DNA from 2 places in the Bacillus mojavensis genome. Region 2 is predicted to be linked to the other one. Evidence: a T-box and tRNA genes for the amino acid it is inferred to sense, from the RefSeq annotation. Region 2 holds a T-box; the other holds one or more tRNA genes.

Region 1 (3,412 bases), 1.4 Mb from region 2:
CCATTGTTTGGCTATTGCGTGATTCCGTTGTAAGGCTGTGAAGATTCAATTGTTCTGACATGAGGATGCCCCCTGTATAAAAAATAAATATATCTCAATATTCAGTATATTCATTTCTGTTATGATATTTCAACTATCATTTTTAATTTTTGAAACTTTATTTCAAAAGAGGTTATAAAAAATAATGAAGTATCAGCTGTTCGCCGAGCGGCCCGATTTTTCGGCGTCCTTTATCAAGAAATCCAGTTTTTATATAAAGCTGCTTTGCACGGGTGTTTAGGTGATTGACGGCTAAAATGATTTCATCGCACCATGGGAAATACCCGTTAACAAAGGAGGGTAGCTGAAGCATGGCTTTTTTCGCATAGCCTTGTCCGTGGTGAGCGGAGTTTAATGATAAGGAACTGAGCAATAAAGCAAATGGATTGTTGGAATAGGGAGCAATGATTTCTTTTGACGTATGTAGAATGAAAAAGCCTATTGGCAGATCACCTTTTAAGATGACAACAGGATAGCGCTCCTGTATGCTTAGGGCCTGAGTCAGCACCTCTTTAGGGAGAGCGGTAAAGCGTTTGCCATCATTATGTAAAGTAAATGCGTAAAGCTCAGGTAAATGCTCAGGCTTATAGAAGGATAAAGAGATATCTTGCGTCATGATGAGCCTCCTTACAATATATCGTCTAGCTGGTTTTCAGAAATTACACGGTATCCCGCTTGTTTTAATAGGGCGGCGGTTACTCCGTTTCCAGCGATTTTTTTTCCTGAAAATGAGCCATTATAGATGAAATTGCTACCGCATGATGGGCTGTTTTCTTTCAATATGACGGCAGAGGCGTTAATTTTTTTTGCATAGGCCAATGTTTGGGCCGCGCCCTTCATATATAAATCTGTTACATCTTCTCCTGAAGACGTTATGATTTTCGCGCATCCATTAAGAACATCCTCACCAGTGCCTCCGATGATTTCTGCTGGTTCCCGGGGAGTGGAGAAGCCGCCGAGAAGTTCAGGGCAAGCCATCACTGCTTGTTTTTCTTCAATCAGTTTTCGAATTTTCTCTGATGCGGCATGCGAACCGTTGTATCTGCATTCAATGCCCCCGAGGCAAGAGCTGACTAGTATCATATTGGTTTCTCCTCTCTTGATTCGATCTATATCTATCTTAAGATAAATGATAAATGTTGGGAGGCTTTTTCAGTTAAAAAAGGGGTTAAAAAGTTTGAAAATAAAAAATTTAAATTTCCTCTTTACAAAAGGGGGGGAACCTGTATATAATAACTTTTGTCAGCTCGACGAGAACACAAACGGCCCGTTGGTCAAGCGGTTAAGACACCGCCCTTTCACGGCGGTAACACGGGTTCGAATCCCGTACGGGTCACCATTTGGAGGATTAGCTCAGCTGGGAGAGCATCTGCCTTACAAGCAGAGGGTCGGCGGTTCGAGCCCGTCATCCTCCACCATCTTGCCGGTGTAGCTCAATTGGTAGAGCAACTGACTTGTAATCAGTAGGTTGGGGGTTCAAGTCCTCTTGCCGGCACTGTTTTTCCTAAAAATATGGAGGGGTAGCGAAGTGGCTAAACGCGGCGGACTGTAAATCCGCTCCCTCAGGGTTCGGCAGTTCGAATCTGCCCCCCTCCACCATTATTGGGCTATAGCCAAGCGGTAAGGCAACGGACTTTGACTCCGTCATGCGTTGGTTCGAATCCAGCTAGCCCAGTCACAGACACCTTTGACCAAAAGGTGTCTTTTTTCTTTTTGAAAAATCCTTCCAACTTCTAACTGTTCAGTCTGTGTAATAATTTTAAAAATATGTTAAGGTAGTTTATTCACGAATTGCCATCTACACCCTGCCAAAAATTTGTTAAACTTATTTTATAAAAAAATTGAAACCTTTAGAAACGAAGCTCGTATACATACAGACCGGTGAAGGCAGAGGTTAGATAAATATGGAAATGATGATTAAAAAGAGAATTAAGCAAGTCAAAAAAGGCGATCAAAATGCATTTGCGGACATCGTAGATATTTACAAGGATAAAATTTATCAGCTTTGCTACCGTATGCTTGGCAATGTGCATGAGGCGGAAGATATCGCACAAGAGGCTTTCATCAGAGCGTATGTCAATATCGACAGTTTTGATATCAACCGGAAATTTTCAACTTGGCTTTATCGAATTGCGACCAACTTGACCATTGACCGCATTCGCAAAAAGAAGCCGGATTATTACCTCGATGCAGAAGTGGCGGGTACAGAAGGCTTGACGATGTATTCCCAAATCGCCGCAGATGGAGTTTTGCCTGAAGATGCAGTCGTATCGCTGGAGCTTTCACACACGATTCAGCAGAAAATTTTAAAGCTTCCTGACAAATATAGAACTGTCATCGTGTTGAAGTATATTGATGAACTCTCATTAATTGAAATCGGCGAGATTCTGAACATTCCTGTGGGAACGGTAAAAACACGGATTCACAGAGGCAGAGAGGCTCTTAGAAAACAATTAAGGGATCTTTAAGTGGGGTGATGAAATGAGCTGTCCTGAACAAATTGTGCAGCTTATGCATATGCATCTTGATGGAGATATCCTTCCGAAAGATGAACAAGTATTAAAAGAACACCTGGAGGCATGCGAGGAATGCAGAAAGCATTTTTATGAGATGGAAAAATCCATCGCGCTCGTCCGGAGCACATCGCATGTCGAAGCCCCCGCCGATTTTACCGCTAACGTCATGGCGAAATTGCCTAAGGAGAAGAAAAGAGCTTCTGTGAAAAGATGGTTCAGATCCCATCCGGTTATCGCGGCTGCTGCGGTATTCATCATTTTGATGGGCGGAGGGTTGTTAAACAGCTGGCACAATGACCATAACTTCAGCGTGTCGAAGCAGCCGAATCTGGTCGTGCACAACAACACTGTGATCGTGCCTGAAGGTGAGACGATCAAAGGTGATGTCACCGTCAAAAACGGCAAGCTAATTATTAAAGGGAAAATAGATGGGGATGTAACCGTTGTAAACGGAGAAAAGTATATGGCCTCTGCTGGACAAGTCACCGGTCAAATAGAGGAGATTAATCAATTATTCGACTGGACATGGTATAAAATGAAGTCTGCGGGGAAAAGTGTATTCAATGCATTAGACCCGAACGGAGAAGAGTAAAGCGTGTGGTGCGCTTTACTCTTTTTTAAGGTTCTCAAACGGCTGGCATATTTCACTTGCCAAAACGAAATGTGGTATAATGGGCTCGCTATGTAAAGTACATATGCGTAACACATGAAACTTCAAAATACGAAATGACTGAATTCTTGGAGGACGAGGAAATGGCTTTTGAGGATATCCCTTTTTTGCAGTACCTCGGCAATGCCGTTGATATTCTCCTTGTTTGGTATGTGATATATAAACTGATTATGGTGATACGCGGCAC
Region 2 (3,412 bases):
CTGCTTCTTCTACCGTTTCCTGCTGGACAACACTTTCTTTGGCCTGCTGCTCCCAATAATCCCGCTGCATTCTTTCTTTGGCGATCGTACACATGAGATTCACGGTGAGCTCTCCCTCCTATTGAAAAGGTGGTGAATGGTCGTGTTTGCCCTATCTAATATACTCTTTCCCTCAAATTCCTATGCACTAAACCAAAAACATCCTTTGCCAATTAAGCAAAGGATGTTTTTTTCTTATTTATACGTGACAAGGAAGTATTTTTTCTTTCCGCGGCGAAGCACAGTAAACTGATCTTCAATGCGGTCTTCAGTAGATAAGATATAGTCAATTTCTGTCTGGCGTTCACCGTTAATGTAAACGGCTCCGTTTTTAATATCTTCACGGGCTTGTCGTTTAGACGGTGACAGTTTCGATTCAACCAGCACATCTACGAGTGACAGTTCTTCAGCGCTGTCTTTTTCTAGAGAAGGCACATCTTTAAAACCGATTTTTACGTCTTGGGCAGAAAGCTCTTTAATATTGCCGCTGAACAATGCTTGGGAAATATTAATCGCTTGCTCCAGTGCCTCGCGTCCGTGAACGAGCGCTGTCACTTCTTCTGCCAGGCGTTTTTGCGCTTCACGCTTTTCAGGCGCTGTTTCAGTTTTTTCAGCGTATTCTTCGATTTCTTCTTTTGAAAGGAACGTAAAATATTTTAAGTATTTCACAACATCACGGTCATCTGTATTGATCCAGAATTGGTAGAATTCATATGGAGACGTTTTTTCTTTATCTAGCCAAATTGCGCCGCCTTCGGTTTTTCCGAATTTTGTGCCGTCCGCTTTCGTTACAAGCGGAATGGTAAGACCAAACGCTTTTGCTCCTTCTTCTTCAGATTTTCTGATCAGCTCAAGGCCAGCTGTGATGTTGCCCCATTGATCGCTTCCGCCGATTTGCAGCTTACAGTTTTTCTCTCTGTACAGGTTTAAGAAATCATAAGATTGAAGAATCATGTAGCTGAATTCTGTGTAAGAGATGCCGGATTCGATTCTGGAGCTGACTGTATCTTTTGCCAGCATGTAATTGATGCCGAAGTTTTTGCCGACGTCACGAAGGAAGTCAATCACATTCATGTTTCCGATCCAGTCGTAGTTATTTGCCATAACAGCCGGGTTTTCTGCTGAATCAAAATCAAGAAATCTTGAAAGCTGATGTTTGATTTTTTGCGACCATTCGACAACGATATCAGCCGTGTTTAACGTACGCTCTGCTTTTTTTCCGCTCGGATCGCCGATTAAACCCGTCGCGCCGCCCACAAGCGCAATCGGATGGTGCCCCGCAAGCTGAAAACGGCGGAGTGTTAAAATTGGCAGCAGGTGCCCGATATGCAAGCTGTCCGCTGTCGGATCAAAGCCTGAGTACAGGCGGATCTTTTCTTCGTTCAGCTGTTTGTTCAGTCCTTCTTCATCCGTCATTTGCTGAATCAATCCGCGGAAGGATAAGTCTTCAAGTAAGTTTGTCATGAGATAAGGCTCCTTTTTAAATAAAATAAAAACGCCCCTTCGTGTAAACGAAGGGACGATTGATTATCGCGGTACCACCCTACTAATAAGAGCATACATACAGCTTTTTGCTCTTATCACTTTGCCTGATAACGGATCAGGTCCGTTCTTTCACTACTGAAAGCCTGTGCGGCTTTGTTTGCAAAAGCGGTTCATGAGTGTATTCGATATATCCGTCTGTGCTGATTTTCACCGGCCATCAGCTCTCTGGAACGTAAGGATATTCTACTTGTCTCAATCTTTACCTTTTCATATGAAGCTATATCATTTTTAACATAAATAAAATCCCGTGTCAACGGCGCCTTTTAATCCTCCATCGTTGACAGGTCTCCGGCCGGAAGATTCAGCTCCCATGCCTTCAGCACACGTCTCATGATCTTACCGCTCCGTGTTTTTGGAAGCTTATCCTTAAATTCAATTTCACGCGGAGCGGCATGGGCTGCAAGACCTTGTTTGACAAATTGGCGGATGTCTTCCTTCAGTTTATCAGACGGCTCAAACCCTTCTCTGAGAGCGATAAAGGCTTTAATGATCTCCCCGCGCACCGGATCAGGTTTACCAATGACCCCCGCCTCCGCAATTGCCGGATGTTCGACAAGCTTACTTTCCACTTCAAATGGCCCGACGCGCTCACCGGAGGTCATGATGACATCGTCCACTCTGCCTTGGAACCAAAAGTACCCTTCATCATCCATGTAGGCAGAATCGCCCGACACATACCATCCGCCCGGCATAAAATAAGATTCGTATTTTTCAGGGTTGTTCCAAATCGTGTGCATCATAGATGGCCAGCCCTTTTTAATGGCGAGGTTCCCCATTCGATACGGCGGAAGCTCGTTCCCCTGATTATCAACGATTGCTGCTTCTACACCGGGAATCGGTTTTCCCATCGAGCCTGGTTTTATATCCAGGCAAGGATAGTTGCAGATTAGCTGTCCGCCCGTTTCTGTCATCCACCATGTATCATGAATCCGTTGGTTAAAGACTTTATGCCCCCATCTGATCACTTCCGGATTTAAAGGTTCACCGACACTCAGCACATGGCGGAGTGAAGTCAGATCATATTTGGCAGCCATATCATCTCCGGCTCCCATCAGCATTCGAAAGGCAGTCGGCGCGCTGTACCAGACGTTTACACCAAGCTGCTCAATCGTGCCATACCAGCTTTCCGGGCTGAATCGTCCGCCGACAATCACATTTGTCGCTCCGTTCAGCCACGGCGCAAAAATCCCGTACACCGTTCCAGTCACCCAGCCTGGGTCGGCCGTGCACCAATAAATGTCCTCTTCCTTTAAATCAAGGACCCATTTTCCTGTCTGATACTGCTGAACCATTGCCTCATGGACATGAAGCACACCCTTTGGCGTACCCGTAGATCCTGATGTATAGTGAAGCAAATAGCCGTCTTTTTTGTCCATCCATTCAATGTCCAGTCTTGTGCTCTCATGTTTAGCCACTTCATCATAATGAATGATGTTTGTTCCGCTCTTTTCAGTCTGGCCGCCGACTATGAATATACGCTGTAAATCAGGGAGCTTGTCAACCGGAATCCTTTCCAAAAGCTCAGGCGTCGTGACAACAACCTTTGCCTCGCTGTTTTGAAGCCGGTCCTTAACAGCCCCCTCCATAAATGCTTCAAATAACGGCCCGGCGATTGCGCCGATTTTGATGGCACCTAGCATAATAAAATAAAGCTCGGGTGATCTCGGCATAAAAATAAAAACGCGGTCCCCTTTTTCCACATTTCCATACCGTCTCAGCACATTCCCGGCTCTGTTTGTTTCTTCTTTCATTTCTTTAAATGTGTATTTTTCATCCCGTTTTGCGTCCTTATAATAAAGCGCAACTTTGTTTTTTCGAAAAGATTCGG

The links. The T-box of region 2 lies ahead of tyrS (tyrosine--tRNA ligase). A T-box ahead of a tRNA ligase gene usually reads a tRNA of that ligase, here a tRNA-Tyr.
Region 1: it has a tRNA-Tyr gene. The T-box ahead of tyrS (tyrosine--tRNA ligase) is inferred to sense a tRNA for this amino acid. The anticodon was not compared.

The regions. Positions count from the first base shown of each region.
Region 1 covers NZ_CP051464.1:192,719-196,130, forward strand. Annotated here, with positions in the region: gene murQ (N-acetylmuramic acid 6-phosphate etherase) at 1-61, opposite strand, end outside; gene HC660_RS01080 (GNAT family N-acetyltransferase) at 173-655, opposite strand; gene HC660_RS01085 (2-thiouracil desulfurase family protein) at 667-1,122, opposite strand; tRNA gene HC660_RS01090 (tRNA-Glu) at 1,304-1,378, shown strand; tRNA gene HC660_RS01095 (tRNA-Val) at 1,382-1,457, shown strand; tRNA gene HC660_RS01100 (tRNA-Thr) at 1,462-1,534, shown strand; tRNA gene HC660_RS01105 (tRNA-Tyr) at 1,554-1,638, shown strand; tRNA gene HC660_RS01110 (tRNA-Gln) at 1,643-1,714, shown strand; gene sigW (RNA polymerase sigma factor SigW) at 1,944-2,507, shown strand; gene rsiW (anti-sigma-W factor RsiW) at 2,521-3,147, shown strand; gene cdaA (diadenylate cyclase CdaA) at 3,309-3,412, shown strand, end outside.
Region 2 covers NZ_CP051464.1:2,830,596-2,834,007, forward strand. Annotated here, with positions in the region: gene sr7p (small protein SR7P) at 1-103, opposite strand, end outside; gene tyrS (tyrosine--tRNA ligase) at 235-1,503, opposite strand; T-box leader at 1,552-1,793, opposite strand; gene acsA (acetate--CoA ligase) at 1,848-3,412, opposite strand, start outside.